DNA from 2 places in the Ruminococcus sp. OM04-4AA genome. Region 1 is predicted to be linked to the other one. Evidence: riboswitches for the same ligand, from Rfam matches in the RefSeq annotation. Region 1 holds a riboswitch; the other holds the start of a gene.

Region 1 (15,174 bases):
AGATGCGATGAGAAAGGCAGCACAATTGTTGATTGGCACGTATGAGTTTGCCGGCTATACGGATAAAAAGGATGAAAAGTCCACAAAAAGAACAATTTATGCTATAATGATTTGCGGACAAGGAAGCAAAGTCAGTATTCAATATGAAGGAACAGGATTTCTTTACCATATGGTAAGGATTTTGACAGGAACTTTGCTGGAAGTTGGAACCGGAGCACGAAGCATAGAGAGTGTGAAGGAACCTTTGAAATCAAAAGATAGAAGTCAGGCTGGATTTTTAGCACCTGCAAGAGGTTTATTCCTTGATGAGGTGTATTATTGATTCGGTTATGGAAAGTTGCTGATTATTCACAGAAAAGTTGGCTAATGGTCGGTGAACAGCAACACTCTTGAAAGGGAGGATGCAGCAGATTGAAATTAATATCATGGAATGTAAATGGTATTCGTGCCTGTGTACAGAAAGGATTTCTTGAGTTCTTTCATGAGGCAGATGCGGATATCTTCTGTATTCAAGAGACGAAGATGCAGGAAGGACAGCTAAATCTGGAATTAGAAGGCTATCATCAGTATTGGAATTATGCTGTGAAGAAGGGGTATTCCGGAACAGCCGTGTTTACAAAGAAAGAACCATTGTCGGTGAGTTACGGAATCGGTATTGAGGAGCATGACCGGGAAGGACGTGTGATCACCTGTGAATTTGAAGAGTTTTATTTCGTTACAGTGTATACACCGAATTCTCAGAATGGGCTGGCAAGGTTAGATTACAGAATGAAGTGGGAGGATGACTTCCGTACTTATCTGAAGAAGTTAGAAGAGACAAAACCGGTGATTGTGACCGGAGATATGAATGTAGCGCACAAAGAGATTGATCTTAAGAATCCGAAGACCAACCGTAAGAATGCAGGATTTACGGATGAGGAAAGACAGAAGTTTACTGAACTTCTGGATGCCGGATTTATTGATACATTCCGGTACTTTTATCCGGAGCAGACAGGAATCTATTCCTGGTGGTCTTATCGTTTCAGTGCCAGAGCGAAGAATGCAGGCTGGCGTATAGACTACTTCTGTGTCTCGGAAAGTTTAAAGGACAGACTGGACGATGCGAAGATACTTACAGATATTATGGGATCAGATCATTGCCCGGTTGAATTGGATTTGAAATAAATGATAGAAAAAGGAGAAGAGAAAAATGACAAAGATTGACATTATTTCAGGATTTCTTGGAGCAGGAAAGACAACTTTAATTAAGAAGCTTCTTTCCGACGCATACAAGGGAGAACAGGTTGTACTGATCGAGAATGAATTTGGAGAGATCGGTATTGATGGTGGATTTTTGAAGGAAGCAGGAATTGAGATTCGTGAGATGAATTCAGGATGTATCTGTTGTTCACTGGTTGGAGATTTTGGAAAATCTCTTCATGAGGTCGTAGATACTTATCATCCGGATCGTATTCTGATCGAGCCATCAGGAGTTGGAAAGCTTTCTGATGTAATCAAGGCTGTACAGGATGTTCAGGGTGAAATCGATGCAGAGCTCAATAGCTTTACAACAGTTGTAGATGTAACAAAGTGCAAGATTTACCGTAAGAACTTTGGCGAATTTTTCAGCAACCAGATTGAATATGCAGGTGCAGTTATTTTAAGCCGTACAGATAAAGCAAAACCGGAGAAGATTCAGGAAAGTGTTGCACTGTTAAGAGAACTGAATGAAAAAGCTCCAATCATCACAACACCGATCGAGCAGCTTCCGGGCGAGAAGATTCTTGAAACAATGGAATCAAGCAAATCTCTTGAAGATGAGTTACTCGCAGAAGTAGCCAAGGAAGCACATGATCATGAACATCATCACCACCACGATCACGAAGAGTGCGATCACGAGCATCATCACCACGACCATGAAGAACATGATCATGAGCATCACCATCACGACCATGAAGAACATGATCATGAGCATCACCATCACGATCATGAAGAGTGTGAGCACGAGCATCATCACCACGATCATGAAGAGTGTGAGCACGAGCATCATCACCATGATCATGAAGAGCATGAGCACCATCATCATGATGGAGAGTGCAGCTGCGGCTGTGGACACCATCATCACCACGATCATGAGGGTCATCATCATGCAGATGAGGTATTCACAAGCTGGGGTAAAGAGACAATTCATACTTATACAAAGGATGAGGTCAGTGCAATTCTGAAGACTCTTGAAGAGGATGGCTCTTACGGAAATGTACTCCGTGCAAAAGGAATGGTAGCAGGAGCAGATGGAGAGTGGATTTACTTTGATATGGTTCCGGAGGAGCATGAAGTAAGAACAGGAGCACCGGAATACACAGGAAGAATCTGTGTGATCGGAGCTGAGCTTAACGAAGACAAGCTTGCAGAATTATTTAAGCTGAAATAAAAAGGATAAGCAAAGCAGTACCCCATAGGGGGCTGCGTAGCATTATGTAATAACAGATGTCTTCTGCGAAAAGGAGACGGAATGGAGATAGATATGATGAAAGAGCCAGATGTTATGGTTTATCTGATGACAGGTTTTCTGGACAGTGGTAAAACTCAGTTCCTGAATTTTACACTATCTCAGGATTACTTTCAGATTGATGGAAAGACACTTCTGATTCTCTGCGAAGAGGGGGAAGAACAGTATGATCCAATGGAAATGCTGAAGTATGGTGTCGTTATTGAGACTGTAGAAGATAAAGAAGATCTGACAGAAGAATGGCTGGAAGAGATGAATAAGAAGCATGAGCCGGAACGTGTTGTTATTGAATATAATGGTATGTGGCAGGTGAGTGAATTTGAGAAGATGAAGCTTCCGGCAGGCTGGGCTATCGAGCAGAAGATTACAACAGTAGATGCGAGTACATTCCAGATGTATCTGACAAACTTAAAACCACTGTTTGTCGAGATGGTAAAGGGAGCTGAACTTGTGCTGTTTAATCGTTGTGAAGATAAGAAACCGTTGGCAGGATACCGCAGAAGTGTTAAGGTTGTAAGTCCTCAGGCAGAAGTAATCTTTGAGGATGAGAACGGTGAGGTAGACAATATCTTTGAAGACGAAGTACCGTATGATCTCAAAGCACCTGTGATTGAGATTCCAAGAGAAGATTATGGTATCTGGTATATTGATATGCAGGAGCATCCGGAGCGCTATAAAGGAAAAGTTGTAGAATTTGTTGCAAAGGTTATGAAACCGAAAGCATTTCCGTCTAAGGTATTCTATCCGGGACGTATGGCAATGACTTGCTGTGCAGATGATACATCTTTCCTTGGATATGTTTGCAGAAGCGCTTATGCGCCGAAGCTGAATGCAGGAGACTGGGTAAAAATTCGTGCAAAAGTGTGTTATGCGAATCTGTCTGTATATGGCGGAGAAGGACCGGTGCTTGAGGCAGAGAATATTGAGCCTGCAGAACCAATTGAAGAGTTAGTATATTTTAATTAAGACAAGCAATAAGACAAAGTAATAGGACAAGAAATAGGAGGAGAACTTCATGGCAAAGAAATATGATGTAATCGCATTAGGAGAGCTTCTGATTGATTTTACAATGAATGGACAAAGCGAACAGGGAAACAATATGTTTGAGGCTTGCCCGGGAGGTGCACCGTGTAATGTGCTGGCGCTTCTGAACAAGATGGGAAAGAAGACAGCATTTATAGGAAAAGTTGGAAAAGATCAGTTCGGAACGTTATTAAGAGATACGATTACGGAAGCCGGAATCGATGCCTCCAATCTGATGGTTGATGAAAATGTGAATACAACACTTGCGTTTGTACATACATTCCCAGATGGAGACAGAGAGTTCTCATTTTACCGTAATCCGGGAGCAGATATGATGCTTACAGCAGATGAAGTGAATCCAGAAGTGGTAAAAGATACAAAAGTCTTTCATTTCGGAACACTTTCTATGACACATGAAGGTGTGCGTGAAGCAACAAAGAAAGCGGTAGAAACAGCAAAAGCAAATGGTTGCCTTGTATCCTTTGATCCAAATCTAAGACCGCCGCTGTGGAGTTCTCTTGATCTTGCAAAAGAGCAGATGGAGTATGGATTTGGAAAATGTGATATCCTGAAGATCTCTGATAATGAAATTCAGTTTGTATCCGGTAAGGAAGACTATGATGAGGGAATCGCATATCTGCAGGAGACATACAATATTCCGCTGATTCTTCTGACTATGGGAAAAGACGGAAGCAGAGCTTATTACAAAGGCATGCGCGTAGAGAGACCAGGATTTTCAGTGAAAGCAATTGAGACAACCGGTGCAGGAGATACTTTCTGTGGAAGTTCTTTGAATTATCTGGTTGATCATGATTTTGAGAATCTGACAGAGGAACAGTTAGGAGAGATGCTGACATTTGCGAATGCGGCAGCAGCACTTGTAACAACAAAGAAGGGTGCGATCAAAGCAATGCCTGTAAAAGAAGAAGTTCTTGAACTGATTCAGAAATAATTGACAAGAAAACAGTCAATCATTATAATGTAACACAGAAACAAGGGCGTTTCCAACTTAGGTGGAGAACGCCCTTTTATCGTATCAGTTTATGATAAAGGAGGTCGAAAAATAATGCATAACTATACAAGAGATGATATTTTTCACATAGTAGAGGAAGAAGATGTCGCTTTCATCAGATTGCAGTTTACAGATATTTTTGGAACGATGAAAAATATGGCGGTAACAGTAGGACAGCTTGAAAAAGCATTGGATAACCGCTGTATGTTTGATGTTTCTTCCTTGGAAGGGGTTGCAGATGAGGAAGAATCAGATATGTACTTGTATCCGGATTTGAGTACATTTGAAATCTTTCCATGGAGACCACAGCAGGGAAAAGTTGCAAGACTGATCTGTGATGTGTATAAAAAGGACGGAACACCGTATGAAGGCGATCCACGTTATGTACTCAGAAAGGCTGTTGCGGAGGCGAAAGAGATGGGATATACGATGAATGTCGGTCCGGAATGCGAGTTCTTTCTTTTCCATACAGATGATGACGGTAGACCGACAACAGTAACTCACGAGCAGGGTGGATATTTTGATGTAGGGCCGTTGGATCTTGGAGAAAATGCGAGAAGAGATATGATCTTAACATTAGAAGATATGGGGTTTGAGATTATTTCCTCACATCATGAGATTGCGCCGGCGCAACATGAAATCGACTTTCACTACGATAAGGCGATGATTACAGCAGATAATCTGATGACATTTAAGATGGTTGTCAAGACAATCGCAAAACGACACGGTCTGCACGCGACATTTATGCCAAAGCCGAAGAGTGAGACTTATGGGTCAGGAATGCACATTAATTTGTCTTTATATAAAAACGATGGAACAAATGCACTTTATAACGCAGAGGATGAGAACGGACTCAGCCAGGAAGGATATTATTTTATTGGTGGCTTGATGAAACATATGAAGGCAATCACCTGTATTACAAATCCGACGATCAATTCTTATAAACGTTTTGTGCCGGGGTATGAAGCACCTGTTTATATGGGATGGTCAGCTAAGACAAGAGGACCTTTGATCCGTGTGTCTATGGAGAAAGAAGACAATTCAAGACTGGAACTTCGCAGTCCGGATGCTACGGCGAATCCATATCTGGCGCTTGCAGTACTTCTGAAAGCCGGGGTGGACGGAATTAAGAATCAGATTATGCCTCCGAAGAATATTGATGAAAATATTCAGAAGATGACGCAGGAAAGAAGAGATGAACTTCAAGTGGAAGAACTGCCGAGAACGCTTGGAGCTGCTACAGCAGAGCTTGAGAAAGACGAACTGCTGATCAGCGTATTAGGGAAAGAGCTTGCCGAGAAGATCATCAAAGCAAATAAGAAAGAATATAAAGAATATTGTATGCAGGTGACAGACTGGGAGATCAATCATTATCTTTACAGACTGTAGTCTGGATATCTTGTCATTGGGCATTTAGAGACCACATATATTGGTATAGAACATTTTAGAGAGAACAGATTGACAGAAAAGAAGTTAGCGGAAGAGGTGAGCAGATATGAGCAACATTATTGTCGTTTTTCCAAAGAGGGAAAATGCAGTAAATATCCGTAATAGTTTGGTTCGTGCGGGTATTGAAGTATCTGCGGTATGTTTGACAGGAGCTAAGGTTTTGCAGTATGCTGATAACTGGAACGATGGAATTGTCGTGTGTGGTTATCGGTTTCAAGATATGCAGTATACAGATTTACGAGAATCTCTTCCGGATACGTTTGACATGCTTTTGGTGGCTTCAGCGGATAAGTGGATGGATGGACTGCCGGATGGGGTTGTAGGACTTCCACTCCCAATCAAAGTTTATGATTTGGTAAATACCGTTGAAATGATTCAGCAGACACAGAGCAGGAAGAGAAGAAAGCGCAGAGAAACGATACGAAAGAGAGACGATTCTCAGAGAAAGATAATCGATCAGGCGAAAGCGCTTCTGATAGAACGAAATAACATGTCAGAAGAGGAAGCACATCGATATTTACAGAAGAGCAGTATGGAAAGTGGAACTAATATGCTCGAAACAGCACAGATGGTGCTGACAATTATGAATGAATAAGAGGCAGTTGTTAACAGTAACGAATAAGAAGTGCTGTAAACAATAATAAAGGAGAGGACTGTCAGTGATGACAGCGGAACGGAGAAGAGAATGAAATTTACAAAAATGCAGGGAATTGGAAATGATTATGTGTATGTAAACTGTTTTGAGGAGAAGGTGGAAGATCCATCAGCGTTGGCAATCCAGGTGAGTGACAGACATTTTGGAATAGGATCTGATGGATTGATCCTGATCTGTCCGTCAGAAGTGGCAGACTGTGAGATGGCCATGTATAATGCGGATGGCTCCAGAGGAGAAATGTGTGGAAATGGAGTTCGCTGTGTCGGAAAATATATGTATGATTACGGTCTGACTGATAAAAAAGAGATTACAGTTGAGACTTTAGCAGGAATCAAAACACTTCAGCTTTTCATAGAAAATGGAAAGGTTGCGAAGGTTCGAGTTGATATGGGAAGTCCAATCTTGACACCGGCAGAAATTCCGGTTGTGGCTGAGGGAGATAAAGCTGTAGATGAACCGATTCTTGTGGATGGAAAAGAATATCATATGACTTGTGTATCTATGGGAAATCCGCACGCAGTCGTTTATGTAGATGATGTGGACAATCTTCCGATTGAAGAAATCGGACCGAAATTCGAAAGCCATGAGAGATTTCCAAGACGTGTGAACACAGAGTTTGTAAAAGTGTTGGATAGACATACTGCACAGATGCGTGTTTGGGAGAGAGGATCTGCTGAGACACTTGCCTGCGGAACAGGAGCATGTGCTGTAGCTGTTTCTTGTATTCTGAATGGATTGACAGAAGATGAAGTAACTGTAAAGCTTCTTGGCGGAGATTTGGAGATTCAGTGGGATCAGGAGAAGAACACGGTTTATATGACAGGACCGGCAACTGTTGTATTTGATGGAGAGCTGAAATAAAGATTTGATTAGAATGCGTTGACTAAACTTTCATTTTAAGATTTTTGGTCAACGCATCTGTAACAACAAAGAGACTATAATCCTAATATACAAAAAAAGAGATTACAAATTGTAATCTCTTAAAACATCGGAGTGACAAGATTCGAACTTGCGACCTCTACGTCCCGAACGTAGCGCTCTACCAAACTGAGCCACACTCCGATAAAATAGGGAACTTGCCGAAGCAAATTCCCAGCTACGGAAAAGGGACTTGAACCCCTACTAACAGAGTCAGAGTCTGCTGTGCTGCCAATTACACCATTCCGCATTACTTGAGTTTTGTTTGTTGCTTGTTTCAAACAACATGGTTATTATATCAAAGCTACAGAAAAATGCAACCCCTTTTTTTATATTTTTACGTTAGACTTTTTAAAGAAATTGTCTTAAATGTCAGAAAATTAAGAAAATTTGTTTCGCCAAACGAAAAAGGGCATCGACAGTAGCGAAAAAAGCATCAATGGCAGAAAAAAGGGCATCGACAGTTACTAAAATCTATAAGATTACTCTACAAGAAAAGCTCTGCAATAAATACAACTGCGCAGCAAAGAACTGCGACTGGCAGCAGTCCTGCACCGCACCATGCGGCCACAACTCCAACAACGAGAGCGAGGGCTCCGGAGATTGGAGACTGTGTGGCATGAAGGATTGCCGGGAATGTCATCACTGCTAGTGTGACATAAGGTACATAGTATAGAAAGGACTGAAGAAACTGGTTCTTCAAAGGTTTTCGGATCAAGGTCATCGGCAGTACGCGGATGAAATAAGAGATACCGCCCATGATAAGAATATAGATATAAATATTGTGTGTCATAATTTTATTCCTTCTGAGTAACTGAAGTTACGTTTTTATTATTGCTTAGTTGAAGCTGAAGTTTCGTCTTCTGTCGGTATCGGGAAGAAGAATGCTGCTCCGGCTGAAAGTGCGACGGTCAGTATGATTGTTCTGGTACCATCCGACAGAGTGGAGATCCAAGGTAGGCAAGTTGCTGCGAAGCTTGAGATAAATGCAAGAGTAACCAGTCCTGCAACGACTTTATTCTGCTTTGAAGGAGGAATGATGATAGCGATAAACATTCCAAAGAGGGCAACACTAAATGCACTGACCATACGTGGTGACATGATATTTCCGGCAATGACACCGAGCATAGTTCCAAAAGCCCAGCCCGGAAGCGGAGTTACCATCGCGCCATAGGTATAATAAGGATTTAAAGTACCGGGTCTGCTGATCGCAATTCCAAAAAGTTCGTCTGTGATATCATAACTCATCAGCAGACGGTGTCCTAACGAAAGGTCGGGACTTAAACGCTGACTCATGGCACAGCTCATCAGAAGATAACGTGCATTTGTGATCAATGTGACAATTGCGACCTCAATATAAGGAGAGTTTGCAGCAATTACAGTCAGTCCGGCATACTCTCCGGCAGATGCATTATTTAACAGACTCATAAGGAATCCCTGAAATGCATTCAGGCCGATATTTCTTGCGGCGATACCGATTGAAAAGGAGACCGCAAGATATCCAAGTCCAATCGGAATTCCATCGCAAAAACCACGACGAAATGCTTGTCTATTAGATTCTTTCATAATAATAAACCACCTTAGTTACAAATTTTGTCTCTGAGGGATATTGTATCATTTCTGCGGAGGAAATCAAAGTCGGAAATGAGGACAAATCCCCCAATTTATAACATTTCTTGACGCATTTATGTAAGTGTGATAGAATGACCCCGTTGTAACATATAATTTAATACAGATGCGTGAGGTGTCAGTCAGATGGATGATGGTGTCCTGATTATGAATGCTCAGGGGAATGACATGGGAAATCTGGACTGGTGAAAAGGGAAACAGGTGAGAATCCTGTACGAACTCGTCACCGTATTTCGTGAGCTTTTGTTTTGAGACCACTGGGAGACCGGGAAGGTGAAGCAGAAGCGTTTGAACGATCAGCCGGGAGACCTGCCTTTCGCAGTACAGGAATGAAGAGTTCATGCCACGAGGAATTGGCCGTACGAAAGGAAATGATTTAGACTGCAGTAATTATTTACAGATAGGTTGTAAATAATCACCGGTTTTTCTTTGCGTACCCTCGTTTGATTCGAGGGTGTTTTCATTTCTGAGAACAAGAAATCAGGAGGATGACAATGAAAAAGAAAGTATTAATGGTTTTACTGGCAGCAACACTTAGTGTGTCCATGATTGCAGGATGTGGATCAAAGGGCGACAACAACACTGACACAACAAAGACAGAGTCAAAACAGGACAGTGATCAGGAAGCAGCAGATAAAGTTGCGAAGCTGATTGATGACATTTATGTTCAGGAAAGAACAGACAAGACAGATGAGCAGTGTACAGCAGCGAAAGAAGCATGGGATGCACTGACAGATGCACAGAAAGAACTCGTTGAGGGAGAGAATGCGGATCCGGATTATTTCGGAAGAGATACGGGAGATGCATCCAAGGATGATCCACTCAACGCTGATGAGATCGGTGAAAATGAAATCCTTGTAGTAAGTTTTGGAACATCCTTCAATGACAGCCGTGCGACAGATATCGGTGGTATTGAGAAGGCAGTTCAGGCAGCTTATCCGGACTGGTCTGTAAGAAGAGCATTTACAGCGCAGATCATTATCAATCATGTACAGGCCCGTGATGGAGAGAAGATCGATAATGTGGATCAGGCATTGCAGAGAGCAGTAGACAATGGTGTGAAGAACCTCGTTGTACAGCCAACACATCTGATGCATGGAGCAGAATATGATGAACTTACAGCAGCATTAGAGGGATATAAAGATAAGTTTGAATCTGTTAAGATTGCAGAGCCACTTCTCGGAGAAGTTGGAGCTGATGCGACTGTTATCAATGCAGACAAGGCAGCAGTAGCGGAAGCAATCACAGCAGAGGCAGTGAAAGACGCAGGATTTGACAGTCTGGATGCAGTGAAAGAAGACGGAACAGCATTTGTATTCATGGGACATGGTACATCTCATACTGCAAAGGTAAGTTATTCTCAGATGCAGACACAGATGGAACAGCTTGGATATGACAATGTATTTATCGGAACTGTAGAGGGTGAGCCGGAAGATACATCCTGCGAGGCAGTGATCGAGAAACTGAAAGAAGCAGGATATAAGAAAGTAATCCTTCGTCCGCTGATGGTTGTTGCAGGAGACCATGCGAACAACGATATGGCCGGAGATGACGATGATTCCTGGAAGAGCCAGTTTGAGGCATCAGGAGCATTTGACAGCATTGATACTCAGATTGCAGGTTTAGGAGAAATCCAGGCAATCCAGCAGCTGTATGTAGCACATACACAGGCTGCAATTGATGCAGAGTAATTTGTAAGAAGATATTGAGAAGGTCATGCTTGTTCAGAGAAAAAGGAATTGCATGACCTTTTTTGAATCAATGAAAGGAAGGATTTAGATGAAAAAGAAGTTATTAATGGTATTAATTTCTGTTTCTATGATCGCATCTGTATTTACAGGATGTGGAAATAGCACAGAGGCTAAAGACAGTGGAAAAGCACAAACAGAACAGGCGGATACAAAAGAGGATTCTGCAGATAAGGCAGATGAGGAGCAGGCAGCACTGGAAGACGGAACATATACAGCAGAATTTCAGACAGACAGTTCTATGTTCCATGTAAATGAAGCGATGGACGGAAAAGGAACACTGACAGTAGAAGACGGCAAAATGACAATTCATATAAGTCTGGTGTCTAAAAATATTGTCAATCTGTTCGAAGGAACTGCCGAGGATGCACAGAAGGACGGCGCAGAACTGCTTCAGCCTACAACAGATACTATTAATTACAGCGATGGAACATCTGATGAGGTCTATGGATTCGACGTTCCGGTTCCGGCACTGGACAAAGAATTTGATCTTGCATTGATCGGAAAAAAGGGAACATGGTATGATCACAAGGTCAGCGTGACAAATCCGGTGGAAGTAGAAGAATAAAATGGATTTGTAACCTTTACAAACCGGCAAAGAAGGGATAAGATACTTTTATAAAATAATTTATAAAAGGAGCCTTGGATATGGCTGGAACGGAAAAGAGAAATATCACAAAATCAAAAATAGTAAACTATATTATAAATCACGAAGCAACGTCTAAAGTGGAATTGTCGAAGGATCTCAATCTTAGTATGCCGACTGTATTGTCGAATGTGAATGAGCTCTTGGCTAATGGAATTGCGGTTGAAACCGGAGAATATGAATCTACAGGCGGGCGAAAAGCAAAACGAATCAGTATTAATCCAGCGTACCGTTATGCGGTTGGGATAAGGATCACTGCGAAGCATGCAGGATTTGTACTTGTGAATTTGAGCTATGAGATAGAGAAATATGAAAGGATCCGCTTAGAATTTTCAACAGAGGCCGCTTACTACTTACAATTGAGCGAAGCATTGGAAAGATTTCTTTCAGATGTAGAACACAGAGAACGAATCTTGGGAATCGGAATTTCAATTCCGGGAATTGTTAATTCGAAAGAACGAATGCTGATCAAATCTCATGCGCTCCAATTGGAGAATTATAGTTTAAGCTTTTTGGAACAGATCTTTTCACTTCCGGTTTATTTTGAAAATGATGCCAATGCGGCAATGATGGCAGAGGATTTAAATAACTATAGAAATGCATTGTATCTTTCATTGAATAACACACTCGGAGGAGCATTTTGCATTGACGGGAAATTGATTCCGGGAGAGAATCAGAAAGCCGGAGAATTTGGACATATGATCCTTGTTCCGGGCGGAAAGAAATGTTATTGCGGAAAACAAGGCTGTGCGGATGCTTACTGTGCGGCGAGCGTGCTGACAGATGATACCAAAGAGACACTGGAACAGTTTATGAAGAAGGTGGAAGAGCAGGACGGACAGGCTGTGAAGGTTTGGAAAGAGTATCTTAATAATCTGGCAATCCTTATTTCAAATCTGAGAATGGCATATGATATGGATATTATTCTTGGAGGAGAAGTAGGGGGATATCTTGCAGATCATATGATAACCTTAGGGAAAAAAGTAATGGAATATAATGGATTTGAGCATGATGCGAGATACCTGAAAGTTTGTTCATATAAGAGAGAAGCCTCGGCAGTTGGTGTGGCAAAACATTATTTACAGGCTTTTATTAAAACATTATAATGATCAGAATGATGGAAAGTTAGAAAGTCCAGAGAAGAAACATTTTTAATACATGTTTCTTCCCTGGACTTTTTTTGCGCAAACTGCATAAAAATCATAGCGAAATCTTGTGCAATAGGCAGAACTGAACAATAACATATTGACAAAATATATTTCCTGAACAATAATGTAATTACTTTAATAAAACATTTGATAAAAGATATTCAATAAAGGAGGAAAACATTATGTTACAGCAGGTAATGACAAACCCGGGAGAAATTATTTTCAGAGAGGTACCAGTCCGGAAGTGAAAGATGATCAGGTACTAGTTAAGATTATGAATATTGGAATCTGTGGATCTGATATTCACGTATATCATGGAAAACATCCATTTACAAAATACCCGGTGACTCAGGGGCATGAGGTATCCGGTGAGATTGCCAAGGTCGGAAAAGATGTTACAGAATTTCATGAAGGACAGAAAGTTACGATTGAGCCACAGGTTTACTGCGGACAGTGTTATCCGTGCCGCCACGGAAAATATAACCTTTGTGAGGAACTTAAGGTTATGGGATTCCAGACAACAGGAACAGCTTCAGAATATTTTGCAGTAGATGCCTCTAAAGTAACACCGATTCCGGAAGATATGTCTTATGAAGAAGGTGCCATGATCGAGCCTCTGGCAGTTGCAGTGCATGGAGTAAAGCAGGTAGGAGATGTAAAGGGATTGAATATTGCAGTTCTTGGTGCAGGACCGATCGGTAACCTGGTTGCACAGGCAGCAAAAGGAATGGGCGCCGCAAAGGTAATGATCACAGATGTCAGCGACCTTCGTCTGGATAAGGCAAAAGAATGTGGTATTGATGTATGCGTTAATACTATGGAGAAGGACTTTGGAGAGGCAATGGTTGAAGCCTTTGGTCCTGACAAGGCAGATGTGATCTATGATTGCGCAGGAAATAATATCACAATGGGACAGGCAATTAAATACGCAAGAAAAGGAAGTATCATCGTTCTTGTTGCCGTATTTGCGGGAATGGCAACAGTAGACCTTGCAGTTGCAAATGATCACGAACTGGATATCAAGAGCACAATGATGTATCGTCATGATGATTATGTAGATGGTATAGAACTTGTAAATGAAGGAAAAGTTCATTTAAGACCATTGATTTCTAAGACATTTGCATTCAAAGATTATCTGAAAGCATATCAGTATATTGATGATAACCGCGAGACAACGATGAAAGTAATCATCAATGTGCAGGAGAAATAGGTGATCGAATCAAGAGAGAACAGAGTTTTATCAGAAACTCTGGCAAGGAGGTATTAATGGAAAACGAGAGCAATAATGGAAAAGTGCCTCTGATCAGCAAGATTGCATATGGTTTCGGAGATGTAGGATGTAACTTTAGCTGGATGTTTGTCAGTAACTTTTTAATGATTTTCTATACAGATGTATTTGGAATCAGTATGGCAGCAGTATCAGCATTGATGCTTTTCTCAAGATTCTGGGATGCGATCAATGATCCGATCGTAGGTGGATTAACAGATAAAACAAACACAAGATGGGGAAGATACCGTCCATGGCTGTTGGTGGCAGCACCGATCACATCAGTGCTTTTGATCCTTTCTTTCTGGGCACATCCAGATTGGTCAAATACATCGAAAATAGTTTACATGGTAATTACATACTGTCTTCTTGTCTTAGGATACACTTGTGTAAACATTCCATATGGAACACTTTGCGGTGCTATGACACAGGATATTGATGAGCGTGCCAAGATCAACACATCTCGTTCCGTAGCAGCAATGATTGCAATCGGAATCATCAATATCGTAACAGTGCCACTGATCAGCAGGCTTGGAAGCAACAGTGTAAAGAACGGTTATCTGTTTGTTGCAATTATTTACGGATGCATCTTTGCTGCATGTCATTTCTTCTGTTTTGCAAAGACAAAAGAGCAGGTGACAATTCCGGAGAAAGAAAAAATCTCCATTAAAGTACAGCTGAAGGCCGTTATGCAGAACAGACCATATCTGCTTGCATTAGTTGGACAGGTGCTGTTCGGATTCACACTATATGGAAGAAATGCAGATATTTTATATTACTTTACTTATGTAGAAGGAGATGCGTCCTATTATACAACATATTCCATGTGTATTATTATTCCTTCAATTATCGGTGCAGCTTGTTTCCAGCCGGTATTCCGTAAGTTGAATAATAAAGGAAGAACAGCATCTGTTTTTGCATTACTTACAGGAATCGCTATGCTTGCAATGTTCTTCTTTAATGTAAAAGAATCTCCAATTGTATTCTATGCATTGGCAGGTATTACACAGTTCTTCTTTTCAGGATTTAATACTGCAATCTACGCAATCATTCCGGATTGTGTGGAATACGGTGAGTGGAAAACAGGACTTAGAAATGATGGATTCCAGTACGCATTTGTTTCTCTTGGAAATAAAATCGGAATGGCTATAGGAACTGCACTCCTTGCAGCACTGCTTGGTCAATACGGAT
Region 2 (15,174 bases), on a different contig from region 1:
AGACAGACATTGGAGAAATTTTGGTGTAATCCGTAATGTTGAGACATTAGAATATACAAGAGTGGCACCAATCTTTGACAGTGGGACCTGTCTCTGGTGCAGGGCAGAGATGCTTGAACTGCCGTCAGATTATTCTTATGTTGCAAAGCCGTTTGGAAATAACGGAATGAGTCCGGACAGACAATTGGAATTGTTTCATCAGTTCGATTGGTTTGATGAACAGAAGTTGGATGGAACGGTGGATAAGATTATGGAAATTCTCAGAACAAATGAGAATATTTCAGAGAAGCGTCTTAGAAATATACAGTCAGGTCTGGAAAATAATATAGAAAATATATGTGAATATACAAGGAGAGAGAAATGAGCGAACAGAACAATCAGAATATCCAGGAATCACAGACACCGCATAAGCGTCGTGTGAGATACAAAGGAAAATACCCGAAGAAATTCGAGGAGAAATATAAAGAGTTACAGCCGGAGAAATATCAGGACACAATCGCGCATGTAATCCAGAAGGGAAACACTCCTGCCGGAATGCACATTTCTATCATGGTAAATGAGATCCTGGATTTTCTGAAGATCCAGCCGGGCGAGACTGGGTTTGATGCGACACTCGGATACGGTGGACATACGAAAGCAATGCTTGAGTGTCTGAAAGGCAAGGGGCACATCTATGCAACAGATGTTGACCCGGAAGAGTCTGCAAAGACAAGGAAACGTCTGGCAGATCAGGGGTTCGGAGAAGACATTTTAAGTATCCGTCTGCAGAACTTCTGCACGATCGATGAGATTGCAAAAGAAGTTGGCGGATTTGATTTTATCCTTGCGGACCTCGGAGTTTCCTCCATGCAGATCGACAATCCGAAGAGAGGATTTTCCTTCAAAGTTGACGGACCGCTGGATCTGCGATTGAACCAGGAGAAAGGCATCAGCGCGGCGGAGCGCCTGGATAACATTTCCGAGGAAGAACTCGCCGGAATGCTTTATGAAAATTCAGACGAGCCATACTGCGAAGAACTGGCGAAAGCAATTACAAATGAGATTCGCAGAGGCAATCGCATCGATACAACAACAAAGCTTAGAAATGTGATCGAGAAGACTTTGGATTTCCTTCCAAATAATAAAGAAAAGAAGGATATTATCAAGAAGACTTGCCAAAGAACATTCCAGGCACTTCGTATTGATGTCAATAATGAGTTCGAAGTACTGTACGAATTCATGGAGAAGCTTCCGGGAGCGTTGAAACCGGGTGGAAGAGTAGCGATTCTTACCTTCCATTCAGGCGAGGATAAGCTTGTAAAGAAAGCACTCAAAGCAGGATATAAAGAAGGAATCTATTCCGAATATGCAAGAGACGTGGTACGTCCGTCAGCACAGGAATGCGCGCAGAACGGAAGAGCAAGATCCACGAAGATGCGCTGGGCTGTGAAGGCAGAATAGTTGACTTCAATATAATGAAATGTTATAGTTAGTCAGAAATAATAGCGTTCGGTGCTGTTTGATCAGGGAATATATTTCCATATCCTGATCGAAACAGGTAAAAGGGAAACAGGTGCAAGACCTGTACGAACTCGTCACTGTGAGCAGAGAAGCGGTCTTCTTAGAAATTAGATTTCAGAAGACCGCTCCTATACAGACAAGTGTGGAGAGTCCGCACATCCACTGGGAGACCGGGAAGGTGTTCTGTATAGAAGATCTGTAAGTCAGGAAACCTGCCGGCCGCTGGTGCGGGGAATATAAGGATTCCAGATCACGAGTAATTGATTGTACCGAAAGAACCATTCTTACTGTTCGCATTACGTGTGACCAGCAATCATTCATTCGAGTCAGGGTAATTCTATCCATTTTTCGCATTTTATAATTCACAGCTTATGAGGAGACAAAAAAGAAATGAAAAATAAGAGCAGATGGCTTGCGCTTATGCTGACAGGTTCTATGATGATTTCACCATTGTCTTATACAAGAACATATGCGGCAGAAAATGAGCAGCAATATGAGACAAATTTACAGGGAACTGTTGAGGTGGAAGAAGCTGATCCAGATAAGAAACAAGATGAGAGTCAGACAGAAGACGCAGGAAATGTTAAAGAAGATAAAAGAAATGACGATTTAACGAAAGAAGATCAGAAAGAGGAATCTGATAAAGTTGATAATTCTTCGGATAAATCAGATAATCAGAATTCAATCGAAGCAGAAACAAAACCAAATTTAGAGAATAACTCAGAAAATAATTCAGAAAACAACTTAGAAAATAACTCAGAAGAGAAAGATATAGAAACCACTGGGAAAAATTCAGGCACAACTGTCTTAGATCAGGTTGCGGACGAAAAAGCTGATAATAAGGATATACAGATAAAAGATGAGACAGGTAAATCAGAATCTTCTACAGATTCTAACGATTCTACGAATACTCCGGAACCGGAACTTCCGCCACTGCAGGAGGCTCCTTCTGTAACAGGAGAATCTGTGAAGGTAGTAAAAGAAAACGCCGAAGAGTTCGCAATGTTCAAGGTCAGCAAGTCAACAGTTACGAAAAAAGATGGTGAGCTTGAAATTACAATTAAGACAGAAAAAGCACATTATGATGCACTTTATCTTGGCTCTAAAGATGACCTTCTGAAGTCTTCCATAATTGAAGGAACAAAGACAGAAGATGGAGGAATGACATTTACTTTTAAAGTGCCGCAGGCGCAGGCAGGACAGACAATTCCGGTATCTTTGAGAAGATCAAAAAAGCAAACTTGGTATGATACGATGTATCTGTGGATGTATATCCCAACTCCAGAAGAAACATCAACACCAGAACCATCACCGGAACCAACTCCATCACCGAATCCAATGCCTAATCCAGAGCCAACTCCAACTCCGACACCGGAAGCAACAGTAGCCAACGGAATCTACAGCATGGACGTAGTTTCCAGTTCTTCTATGTTTAAAGTAGTGGATTGTATCTTGACAGCGAAAGACGGAAAAATGAGTGCCGTGCTTACATTAAGCGGAACCGGTTACGGCTATCTGTATATGGGAACAAAGGAAGAGGCTACAAGCGCAGATCAGTCATCCTGGATTCCCTATCAGGTAAATGAAGAAGGAAAATATACTTATACTGTTCCGGTAGAAGCATTAGATAAAGAACTCGCGGTAGCAGCCTATTCCATTAAAAAAGGAATCTGGTATGACAGAACGCTGACTTTCCAGTCAGAGACAATGAAGAAGATTGCCGATCTTAATTCCACAGATTCTAATAATAAAGGCGATTCCGGAAATACAGGAAACAATGGAAACACAGGAAATTCCGGAACTACTGGTGGTTCCAACAATACAGGTAATACAGGAACAAACAATTCTGCTTTCCCAGGCGGTTCTGTACCTGGAACTAATTCAGGAAAAACAGATGGAAACGACGGAAAAGCAGATAATGTATCAAAATACGAATCCGATACAAGTGGCTCTACTTCTCATGTAGACAGTGGAACAACACTGAAAGACGGTGTATATACTCCGGACCGTTTTACCTGGTCAGGCGGAACAGGTAAGGTTCAGATTACTTGTAATAAAGTGACGATCCAGAATGGACAGGCTTATGCAACACTCGTGTTCAGCAGTGATCATTATCAGTATGTGAAAGCGAACGGAAATAAGTATTACACAACAAAGGGCGGCGGATCAGCGACAGCTGTTATCCCGGTTGCGTTGAATCAGAACAATAAGATTATTGGAATGACGGACAAAATGTCTGTCGCACATGAGATAGAATATACGATTTTCATTTATCTTGCAGCGGCTAATGGAGGAACATCTGCAAACGGAACAGTTGCTTCAACAAATAGTAACCAGAAGTTGGACGAAAAAGCACCTGAAATCATAGGCTTGGAATATCAGTCAGAGACAAAGCTTGACTATGCAGAATATTTCAAGATTTATCATTATGATCAGGGAATCGTACTTCTTGAGATCGACATGACGAAAGATACAGCCAGAGATCCGGAGAAAGCAGAGGATAAGAAATCAGAAGCGGATAATTCGGACTCAGAAAAATCTTCTAAGAAAAAAGTTGCATCTGTCACAATTAACAGATCTGAGGATGCAAAGTCAGCAGATACCAAGAAATCTGATACCGACAGCAAGTCAGATGCTTCTGTCGAGGAATCCGCAGCTTCGGATAACAACGGCACAAGCGAACAGGATCTGGCAGCAGAGCTTTACAAAGGAAATGTTGTGAAATATCTGATCGTTCCGGAGGATGTGGAAGTTCCGGTTGGCCTTGAGCAGGATATGATCATTGTGAAAAAACCGACAGATCATACTTATGCAGAGTCTGATGAGATTCTGAATATGATGAAAGACTTAGATCTTCTCGATAATGTTGCAGCAGTTGGAATGAAGAGCAAAGACTGTACAGTATCCGAGATTGCTGATAAGATGAAAGCAAAAGACGGTGAGAAGAATGCTGAAGTTGCATATGCAGGAACAGCGGACAAACTGAAGTTGAAGAACCTTGTGAAGAGTGAAGTGAATCTTGCATTGTTTACAGGAGATATCCTTCCGGGTGCGAAATCAGAAGAAACCGAAGTAGAAGCAAAAGATACTGACAAGAAAGACAGTAAGGATACAGAAGAGACGTTGACTTTGGAAGAGCAGACGGAGCAGTTTGAGGAGTTGACAGAGAAGCTTGCGACACTTGGAATTCCGGTACTCGTTGATCGTTCTTCCGAGGAAAAGACAGAACTTGGAAAGCAGGAGTGGATCAAGGTTTACGGTGTTCTCTACGGATGTGAAGAGCTGACGAACGAGAAGTTTGATGCGGCAGTAGCAGCGGCAGAGAAATAGGAGAGAAAAATAGAATGAAGATAAGAAGATGCAGAATCACAGCGTTAATGCTTTCAGCTGCACTTCTGCTCGGAGGCTGCGGTTCTACCGCAGCCTCCGGTGGAAACAGCGGTAATAATTCAGCAGGTACAGATGTAACAAAGGATAAGACCAAAGATGCAGCTGACAAGACAAAAAAAGCACCGGAGATCGAAGGGCTTACCTATGAATCTACAATGGATCTGACTTACGCGACAGAATTCGATGTATACTATTATAAGGATGGATATAAGCTGATCGACGTTCATGAAGATAAGCAGTATCTGATCGTTCCGGAAGGTGAAGAAGAACCGGAAAATCTAGCGGATGATATTGTTGTGATCCAGCAGCCGACAGAGAATATTTATATGGCGGCGACAGCATCCATGTCTCTGTTTGATGCAATTGGCGGAATTGACAAGGTGAAATTCTCCGGACTTGAGGCTTCCGGCTGGTATGTAGAGAGTGCAAAGGAAGCAATGGAATCCGGAGCGATGACATTTGCGGGAAAATACAGCGAACCAGATTATGAGACTCTCGTTGACGGAGACTGTGATCTGGCAATCGAATCAACGATGATCCTTCATACACCGAAGGTACAGGAAATGATTGAAGATCTTGGGATTCCAGTATTTGTGGATTATTCGAGTTACGAGTCACATCCGCTTGGAAGAACCGAGTGGATCAAGCTTTATGGGGCACTTCTGAATAAAGAGGAAGAAGCGGACACATTTTTTGACCAGCAGGCTCATGTAATCGAGGAACTGAAAGGATTCGAGAACACGGAAAAGACGGTTGCTTATTTCTATGTGAGTACAGATGGTTCAATTGTTGTGAGAAAATCTGACGATTATATTCCGTCAATGATCGAAATCGCAGGTGGAAGATATGCGTTCAAAGATCTGAAGAATCCGGACAGCAACGCACCATCTGTTAAACTGACGATGGAGGAATTCTATGCGACTGCTGTGGATGCAGATTATCTGATCTACAACGGGACGATCGACGGACAGATAAATAGTATCAGTGAGTTGGAAGCAAAGAATGAATTGTTCTCTGAATTCAAGGCGGTGAAAGACGGAAATGTCTGGTATACCGGAAAGAACTTATATCAGGCAACAGATACAGTCGGAGAGCTGATCAAAGATATGCATCTGATGCTGACAGACGGTGATGCATCTCAGATGACATTTCTTGAAAAGATGGAGTAGAAGAATGGAGCAGACAAGTTTTCATCAGGAAAATTTCAGACGGCGTACAAGATACACAGCGGTATTTCTGATTCTTGCAGCAGTATTTTGTGTTGTGACAGTGCTAAATATCAATACCGGAAATGTTCATATTCCGGTACCTAAGATTCTGCGCATTCTCTTTCTGAAAGAAGGAGCGGCGACAGAGTACAATATTATATGGAAGATCCGTCTTCCGAGAATTCTGATGGCAGCACTGCTTGGTGGTGCATTGTCTCTTTCAGGCTTTTTGCTGCAGACATTTTTTTCCAATCCTATTGCCGGACCTTTCGTTCTCGGAATTTCTTCCGGAGCGAAAATGGTCGTGGCACTTACAATGATCGTGTATTTGAAATATATCGGAAGATTTTCTTCGTATACACTGATTCTTGCAGCATTTATCGGGTCGCTGATCTCGACAGGATTTATCCTTCTGATGTCGAAAAAAGTGCAGCATATGGCGTCTCTTCTTGTCGGGGGGATCATGATCGGATATATCTGTTCGGCTATCACGGATTTTGTTGTGACATTTGCGGATGATTCTGATATTGTGAATCTGCACGGGTGGTCACAGGGAAGTTTTTCCGGAATGAGCTGGAGCAATATTCGTGTGGCAGCAGTGGTTGTCGGACTTGCGGTGCTGTTTACATTTTTCCTGTCCAAACCAATCAGTGCATATCAATTGGGAGAAGCGTATGCGCAGAGTATGGGAGTCAACATCAAGACATTTCGCGTGATTTTGATCTTGCTTTCCAGTATTCTGTCAGCGTGTGTGACAGCATTTGCGGGACCGATTTCCTTCGTGGGAATCGCAGTTCCGTTTCTTGCAAGGAAGGCATTTGGAACATCAAAACCGATCGTGGTTATACCGGGAACGTTCTTTATGGGAGCTGTGTTCTGTATGATTTGTGACTTGATCGCACGAATGGCACTGGCACCGGTGGAATTGAATATCAGTACGGTGACTTCTATTCTGGGTGCACCGATCGTTATCTATATGATGATACCGAAGGGAGGAAGAAAATAAGATGGCAGATTATTATTTTCAAATGAAAGACCTGTCGGTAGGTTATAATGGAAACTCCCTGATCCGTGATATTAATATCGGGATCAACAAGGGGGAGATCGTGACTTTGATCGGGCCGAATGGTTCAGGAAAGTCAACGATTTTGAAAAGTATTACAAGACAGTTGAAAGTCGTTGGAGGAAATGTATTTTTTGACGATACTTCTCTCCTGAAACTGCCGTACAAAGAGCTTGCGTCTAAGATGGCGGTCGTGTTGACGGATCGGATCAAGACAGAGTTGATGACTTGTCATGATATTGTGGCGACCGGACGCTATCCTTACACAGGACGACTTGGGATTCTGACGCAGGAAGATGAATGTCTGGTGGAAGAGGCGATGCAGGCGGTGCATGCGCAGGAGCTCGGCAACCGTGATTTTAATGCGATTAGTGATGGACAGAAGCAGCGCGTTCTGCTGGCGAGAGCAATCTGTCAGGACCCGGATGTGATCGTTTTAGATGAGCCGACTTCATTCCTGGATGTAAAATATAAGTTGGAGCTATTGTCTATCCTTGAGCGGATGGCAAGGCAGAAGAAGATTACGGTGATTATGTCTCTTCATGAAATCGATCTGGCACAGAAGATTTCAGATAAGATCATCTGTGTCAAAGGCGAGACGATTTCACATTACGGAAGTCCGGAAGAAGTATTTACAGAAGAAATCATTCGCGAATTGTATGGAATCAATAATGGATATTTTGACCCGCTTTTTGGAAGTATTGAACTTCCTGCGCCGGAGGGTGAGCCGGAAGTGTTCGTGATCTCTTCCGGCGGAACTGGAATCCCGGTTTATCGAAGACTTCAGAAGGAGCACATCCCGTTTGCGGCAGGTATTTTATATGAAAATGATATGGATTACCGGCTGGCAAGATTACTGGCAGCAGAAGTGATCACGGAAGAACCGTTTGAGGAGATTCGGGAAGAAACGCTTCAGAAAGCATTTGAGACAATAGGGAAATGTAAGCGTGTGATCAATGCCGGAGTGAAGATCGGAACATGGAATATAGGGATTGAGAGATTGCTTGAAAGAGCAGAAATAGAAGGGAAATTATAAAAACGTATAAAAATGAGCCGAGATAGCATTTTAAATGTGTTTAAAAAGCGCTGTCAACGCTCTTTTTTGTTGCTATTCATGATTGTGAATGGTAGAATAGAACAGTATAGGCTATAAAAAAGATGGGAAAATAGCAGTACAGACTGTTATGTGATGGGAGGCAATTTATGAGTAACAATGGACAATCAGCAAAGAGAGCAAGCTTCTCGGGTAAAATTGGATATGTGCTTGCTGTTGCAGGCTCAGCAGTCGGCCTGGGAAATATCTGGAGATTCCCGTATCTGGCTGCGAAATATGGAGGGGGAATCTTCCTTCTCGTTTATCTGATTCTGACCGTATCTTTTGGATATGTTCTGATCATGTCAGAGACAGCACTTGGAAGAATGACAAGAAAAAGTCCGGTTGGAGCTTTTCAGACATTTGGTAAGACAAAATCATTTAAGATCGGCGGATGGCTCAATGCAATAATCCCTATGCTGATCGTGCCGTATTATAGTTCGATCGGTGGCTGGGTTATCAAGTACCTTGCAGAGTATTTGAAAGGAAATGTGCAGACTGTTGCACAGGACGGATATTTTACAGAATTTATTTCAGATTCTTTTCAGGTAGAAGCATGGTTCATCGTGTTTTCTATTCTTGTATTCTGCGTTATCCTGGCAGGAGTTGAGAATGGTGTAGAGCGAGTATCTAAGATTATGATGCCAATCCTTGTTATCCTTGCGGTTATCGTAGCAATTTATTCTGTAACAAGACCGGGAGCAATTGAAGGTGTGAAGTATTTCCTGATTCCGAATCCAAAGCACTTCTCAGCAATGACGGTTGTTGCGGCAATGGGACAGATGTTCTACTCCCTGTCAATCGCGATGGGAATTTTGTATACATATGGTTCTTATATTGGTAAAGACGTTGATCTTGAGAAGAGTACAACACAGGTTGAGATTTTCGATACAGCAATCGCAATGCTCGCAGGACTTATGATCATTCCGGCTGTATTTGCATTCTCTGGTGGAAACCCGGATAATCTGCAGGCAGGACCATCTCTGATGTTCATCACACTTCCGAAGGTATTCGCAAGTATGGGCGTTGGAAGGCTGGCTGGTATCCTGTTCTTCATATTGGTACTTCTTGCAGCAGTGACAAGTGCAATCTCACTTCTGGAGACAAGCGTATCTACATTCCAGGATGAACTTCACTGGAGCAGACCGAAATGCTGTATCCTTATGGTTGCTGTTATGCTTATAATCGGAACCTTATCTTCTATGGGATATGGAGTACTGAGCTTTATTCAGATTTTCGGAATGGCATGTCTGGACTTCTTTGACTTCCTGACAAATTCAGTGATGATGCCACTTGCAGCACTTGCAACATGCTTCTTGATCGTTCGTACCGTTGGATTTGACAAGATTGCAAGGGAGATTGAGCAGTCATCTGCATTTAAGAGAAAGAAATTATACATGTTCTTTATGAAATATCTGGCACCGATCTGCCTGATTATTATATTATTAAGTTCTATTGCAAATGTATTGGGAATTATTTCTATGTAATGGAAAATGCTTGTTAAAATAGACAAGTAATCTTGCTGTAAATCTACCTGCATGGTATAATATAACTAGACTTGTAAAGTTTAGAAACAGTTCAGCCATACAACGAAGTGGTCATAAACTGACGGTCTTACGTTGTATGGCTGAATTGCAATAATTTTACATTTTAAGAAAATAATAGGAGTGATTAAGATGTATCAGGAAGAGTATAAGCGCTGGATGGCAGCAGACCTGGAAGACGCAGATCTGATGCCGGAGTTAACTAAAATCGAGGGAAATGATGACGAGATCAAGGAGCGTTTCGCAGTTGCGCTGAAGTTTGGAACAGCCGGACTTCGTGGTGTACTTGGAGCAGGAACAAACAGAATGAATATCTATGTTGTTCGTCAGGCTACACAGGGACTCGCTAACTGGGTAAAGACACAGGGCGGTACACAGACAGTAGCGATCAGCTACGACAGCCGACTCAAGAGTGATGTGTTTGCGAAGACAGCAGCAGGAGTTCTTGCAGCGAACGGAATTAAAGTAAGAATCTACGATGCTCTGATGCCAGTACCGGCACTTTCCTTTGCAACACGCTATTATAACTGTAACGCAGGTGTTATGGTAACAGCATCCCACAACCCGGCGAAGTATAACGGATATAAGGCATACGGACCGGATGGATGCCAGATGACAGATGATGCAGCAGCAATCGTATACGAAGAGATCCAGAAGACAGATGTACTTACAGGTGCGAAGTATATGTCTTTCGCTCAGGGAGTTGAAGAAGGTCTGATCCGTTTCGTAGGAGATGACTGTAAGGATGCACTGTATGAGGCAATCGAGTCCCGTCAGGTTCGTCCGGGTCTGTGTAAGAGCGCAGGACTTAAGCTTGTATACAGCCCACTGAATGGATCTGGATTAGTACCGGTAACACGTGTACTTAAAGACATCGGAATCACAGATGTAACAATCGTACCGGAGCAGGAGTACCCGAATGGATATTTCACAACATGCAGCTACCCGAACCCAGAGATCTTTGCAGCACTTGAGCTGGGACTGAATCTTGCGAAAGAGACAGGTGCAGACCTCATGCTTGCAACAGACCCAGATGCAGACCGTGTAGGAATCGCTATGAAGTGCCCGGACGGATCCTATGAGCTTGTTTCAGGAAATGAAGTCGGAGTTCTTCTTCTTGACTACATCGCAGCAGGACGTATCGAGAAAGGCACAATGCCTGAGAAACCGGTAGCAGTGAAATCTCTCGTATCTACACCACTTGCAGATGCAGTTGCAGAGCATTACGGAGTAGAGCTTCGCAACGTACTGACAGGATTCAAATGGATCGGAGATCAGATCGCGAACCTCGAGGCAGCAGGAGAAGTTGACCGTTTTATCTTCGGATTTGAAGAGAGCTACGGATACCTTGCAGGACCTTATGTACGTGATAAAGATGCAATCATCGGATCTATGCTGATCTGTGAGATGGCCGCTTACTATAGAAGTATCGGAAGTTCACTGAAACAGAGACTGGAAGAGATCTACGCACAGTACGGACGTTATCTCAACAAGATCGATAGCTTTGAATTCCCGGGACTGAGCGGAATGGATAAGATGTCAGGAATCATGGAAAATCTTCGTAAGAATCCTCTGGAAGAGATCGCAGGATACAAAGTAGCCAGCGTGATCGATTACGAGAAGACAGAAGAAACAGGACTTCCGAAGGCTAACGTACTTGTTTACAAACTGGAGAACAACGAGACAGTAATCGTTCGTCCATCCGGAACAGAGCCGAAGATCAAGATCTACTACACAACACTTGGTAAAGATCTTGCAGAGGCAGAAGCTGAGAAAGAGAAGCTTGCAGAAGCACTGAAACCTATTATGGAGTAATAGAAGATGGGAAAGGGGATCAGATATCTGGTCTCCTTTTTCAATGTCGTAAAAAAATAAGTAGTAAATATGTAGCATATATGTTAAAATCAATACATTACAGTAAAGTAATAAAGTGATTAGAGAACGAAACAGATGGAGGAATATTACGATGTATATAACATGTCTTGATGTAGAGGGAGTACTTGTACCGGAGATCTGGATTGCATTCGCAGAGGCGAGTGGAATTCCGGAACTCAAGAAGACAACAAGAGACGAACCTGACTATGATAAACTGATGAATTGGAGACTTGGAATTCTGAAAGAGCATGGTCTCGGACTGAAAGAGATCCAGGAGACAATCGCAAAGATCGATCCGCTTCCGGGAGCGAGAGAGTTCTTAGATGAGCTCCGCACATTCAGCCAGGTAATCCTGATCAGTGATACATTTACACAGTTTGCAACACCGCTGATGGAGAAGCTGGGGTGGCCGACACTGTTCTGTAACAGTCTGAAAGTAGCTGAGGACGGCGAGATCACAGGATTCAAGATGCGCGTAGAGCAGTCTAAGTTAAGTACTGTGAAAGCACTGCAGTCTATCGGATTTGACACAATTGCAAGCGGAGATTCCTACAATGACCTTGGCATGATCCAGGCAAGTAAGGCAGGATTCTTGTTCCGCAGCACAGAGCAGATCAAAGCAGATCATCCGGAACTTCCGGCATATGAGACTTATGATGAGCTTCTGACAGCAATTAAAGATGCGATGAAATAAGCAAAATAGGCCAGTTAAGACCCAAAAAAGAACCGCACACTATAACAGGAGAACAAATCTTGATATGTTCATCTGTTATAGTGTGCGGTTTCTTATAGTTATATTTAAAAATTTTAGGAAAAATGTTTATATGTTTTTAATGGTTGTTGGCAAGTTAATATTTTGGTTTATATTTGATGAAAATGCCGACCACAGAACCATGGCTTTTTGCGGCCGGCATAAGGGTCAGAATGTGCCTTGACACATTCTGAGTTATCTCTGCACGCGACCGGCACCGTCGCTGTCCATGAGATTTAATACTTCTGTTTCAGAGATAAAGTTCAGGTCTCCCGGAATCGTGTGCTTGATCGCAGCTGCGGCAAGACCGAACTCTAAGGCTTTTTCGGCACCCATCTGTGCAAGGATACCGTGCAGGCATCCGGAAGCGAAGGAATCTCCTCCGCCGACGCGGTCTACGATGTGAAGATCGTAATTGCGTCCGTGGTACAGTCCGTCTGCTGTGCAGACAGCACCGGACCAGCCATTGTCGGATGCGCTGATACTCTTACGGAGAGTTGTGATCAGATGAGTGAATCCGTAGTGGTTCAGAACATGGGTCATGTGTTCTTCATCGACACAGATCTGATAGTCTCCATTGATGAAGTCAACACCTTCCTCGGAATATCCAAGACATTTGGCAGCATCTCTTGCATTTCCGAAGCAGATATCAACATATGGCATCATCTCAGAGAGCATTTTCTGTTTTCCTTCGATATCTTCTGTCCAGAGTTTTGCACGGTAGTTCAGGTCGAAGGAAACAGTTACTCCGTGCTCTTTTGCTTTTTTTAGTGCAGTCATTGTAAGTTCTGCAGCTGCTTTACTCAGGACAGGAGTGATTCCGGATACATGGAAGAGATCAGCCCCTTCCATGATCGCATCGAAATCAAATTCATCGGCAGTTGCTTTTGTGATCGCGGAATCCGCTCTGTCATAGACAACGCTTGACGGGCGGACGGAAGCACCGTTTTCCAGGAAATAGATTCCAAGACGATTACCTCCTCTCACGATATGGCTGCAGTCTACGCCGAGCTTACGCAGTGTTGCGACAGCAGCGTCTCCAATGGCATTGGCAGGAACCTTGGAAACGAATGCCGCATCATTGCCGAACTGGGCGAGGGAAGCAGCTACATTTGCCTCAGCACCGCCATAATTGATCTCGAAGTCGGACGCCTGAGCAAAACGCTGATATCCCGGTGGGGAGAGACGGAGCATGATTTCTCCTAATGTGACAACTTTTGCCATGGCTTACACCTCCCGTGCAGTGCGAACAAGTTCTACAGCTTCTTTTGTAAGTCTTGTGATCTCATCAAAAGCACCCTCTTTTACGAGGTTTCCTTTTACCATCCAGCTTCCGCCGCAGGCGAAGATTTTATCATACTGAAGGTAAGATGTGACATTCTGAGGGTTAAGTCCGCCTGTTGGCATGAACTTCAGCATTGTATAAGGCGCTGCAACAGCTTTGATCATGTTAAGTCCACCGGATGGCTCAGCCGGGAAGAATTTAACTGCTTCAAGACCAAGCTCGATTGCCTGCTCCATTTCGCTAGGTGTTACAACACCAGGTGTAACAGGGATTCCCTTTTCAAGACAATATTTTACTACCTTTGGGTTAAGTCCCGGGCTTACGATGAATTTTGCTCCGGCATTTACTGCACGGTCAACCTGCTCTGTTGTAAGAACTGTTCCGGCTCCGACAACCATCTCAGGATGTTCTGTTGCCATGATGCGGATGGATTCTTCAGCAGCGGCTGTGCGGAATGTTACTTCCGCACAAGCCAGTCCGCCGTCGCAAAGAGCTTTTGCAAGCGGAGCTGCGTCTTTCGCATCATCAAGAACAACAACCGGTACAATACCGAACTGTGAAAGTTTTTCTAATGTAGCGTTCATTCTAGTTCGCCTCCTTTAAAAGAGATTTCATTACAGCATAGGTTCCTTCTTCGCGGATCTGTGTCAGGTAATTGCATACAGCACTCTCGAATCCTTCAAGTTGTGTCAGGTCTTCACCCCAGAAAGCTTTGTTTGTGCATACTGCGTGAACAAGAGCTTCTACAGAATCATCCTTGTGTGCAAGGTAGAATTCAAGAACTTCTTTGTCATCTTTTACAGTGTAATCATTTCCTTTTCTGCTTGCTACAAGACCTTCGTCTGTCAGAGTGTGACCATTGAAGAATGCAATGTAGAAAGCAAAGGAAGCTGTGATGCATTCAGGAAGAGTTCCTTTACGTTTGATGTACTCTTTCAGTGATGGCATTACACGGGCTTTCCATTTGGAAGTAGAGTTCAGTGAGATGGCAAGTAATGCGTGGTCAATGAATGGGTTTTTGAAACGTTCTGTTACAGCAGCAGCGAAGTCAAGCAGCTCTTCCTTTGGAAGATCCAGTGTCGGGATGATCTCATCATAGATTGTCTTGTTCATGAATCCGCAGATTACATCATCATGCATACAGTCTCTTACGATGTCCTGTCCTGCAAGGTAAGCACCAAGAACGAAAGAAGTATGAGCTCCGTTCAGAATACGTACTTTACGCTGTTTGTATGGTTTATGGTTGTCTGTGATCAGGATCGGAAGTTCCGCTTTGTCTACCGGGAATTCATCTTTGATAGACTGTGGTCCTTCAATTACCCAGAATCCGAAAATTTCTCCTGTGTCAATCAGGTTGTCTTCATATCCGAGTTCTTCACAGATTGCAGCGGCTTCATTTCTTGGATATCCTGTTACGATACGGTCAACCAGTGTGGAGCAGAAAGTATTTTCCTTCTTAACCCAT

Evidence for each region. Region 1 has a riboswitch for cobalamin ahead of DXB52_RS06805 (sirohydrochlorin cobaltochelatase). Riboswitches for the same ligand answer to the same signal wherever they lie in the genome.
Region 2: another riboswitch for cobalamin. It lies ahead of DXB52_RS02455 (hypothetical protein); the one in region 1 lies ahead of DXB52_RS06805 (sirohydrochlorin cobaltochelatase).

The regions. Positions count from the first base shown of each region.
Region 1 is NZ_QTZH01000016.1:43,448-58,621, reverse strand. It holds gene truA (tRNA pseudouridine(38-40) synthase TruA) at 1-322, shown strand, start outside; gene DXB52_RS06860 (exodeoxyribonuclease III) at 412-1,164, shown strand; gene DXB52_RS06855 (CobW family GTP-binding protein) at 1,190-2,410, shown strand; gene DXB52_RS06850 (TIGR03943 family putative permease subunit) at 2,492-3,454, shown strand; gene DXB52_RS06845 (carbohydrate kinase family protein) at 3,504-4,463, shown strand; gene glnA (type I glutamate--ammonia ligase) at 4,578-5,912, shown strand; gene DXB52_RS06835 (ANTAR domain-containing response regulator) at 6,019-6,567, shown strand; gene dapF (diaminopimelate epimerase) at 6,658-7,488, shown strand; tRNA gene DXB52_RS06825 (tRNA-Pro) at 7,616-7,689, opposite strand; tRNA gene DXB52_RS06820 (tRNA-Gln) at 7,724-7,795, opposite strand; gene DXB52_RS06815 (AzlD domain-containing protein) at 8,033-8,338, opposite strand; gene DXB52_RS06810 (AzlC family ABC transporter permease) at 8,377-9,111, opposite strand; cobalamin riboswitch at 9,292-9,505, shown strand; gene DXB52_RS06805 (sirohydrochlorin cobaltochelatase) at 9,669-10,865, shown strand; gene DXB52_RS06800 (hypothetical protein) at 10,954-11,490, shown strand; gene DXB52_RS06795 (ROK family transcriptional regulator) at 11,571-12,674, shown strand; partial or broken gene DXB52_RS06790 (zinc-dependent alcohol dehydrogenase) at 12,899-13,926, shown strand; gene DXB52_RS06785 (MFS transporter) at 13,983-15,174, shown strand, end outside.
Region 2 is NZ_QTZH01000004.1:23,160-38,333, forward strand. It holds gene DXB52_RS02445 (HipA domain-containing protein) at 1-364, shown strand, start outside; gene rsmH (16S rRNA (cytosine(1402)-N(4))-methyltransferase RsmH) at 361-1,440, shown strand; cobalamin riboswitch at 1,473-1,734, shown strand; gene DXB52_RS02455 (hypothetical protein) at 1,891-4,830, shown strand; gene DXB52_RS02460 (ABC transporter substrate-binding protein) at 4,845-6,059, shown strand; gene DXB52_RS02465 (FecCD family ABC transporter permease) at 6,064-7,104, shown strand; gene DXB52_RS02470 (ABC transporter ATP-binding protein) at 7,106-8,197, shown strand; gene DXB52_RS02475 (sodium-dependent transporter) at 8,365-9,741, shown strand; gene DXB52_RS02480 (phospho-sugar mutase) at 9,931-11,613, shown strand; gene thrH (bifunctional phosphoserine phosphatase/homoserine phosphotransferase ThrH) at 11,765-12,367, shown strand; gene DXB52_RS02490 (sugar kinase) at 12,620-13,648, opposite strand; gene DXB52_RS02495 (bifunctional 4-hydroxy-2-oxoglutarate aldolase/2-dehydro-3-deoxy-phosphogluconate aldolase) at 13,652-14,293, opposite strand; gene DXB52_RS02500 (tagaturonate reductase) at 14,295-15,174, opposite strand, start outside.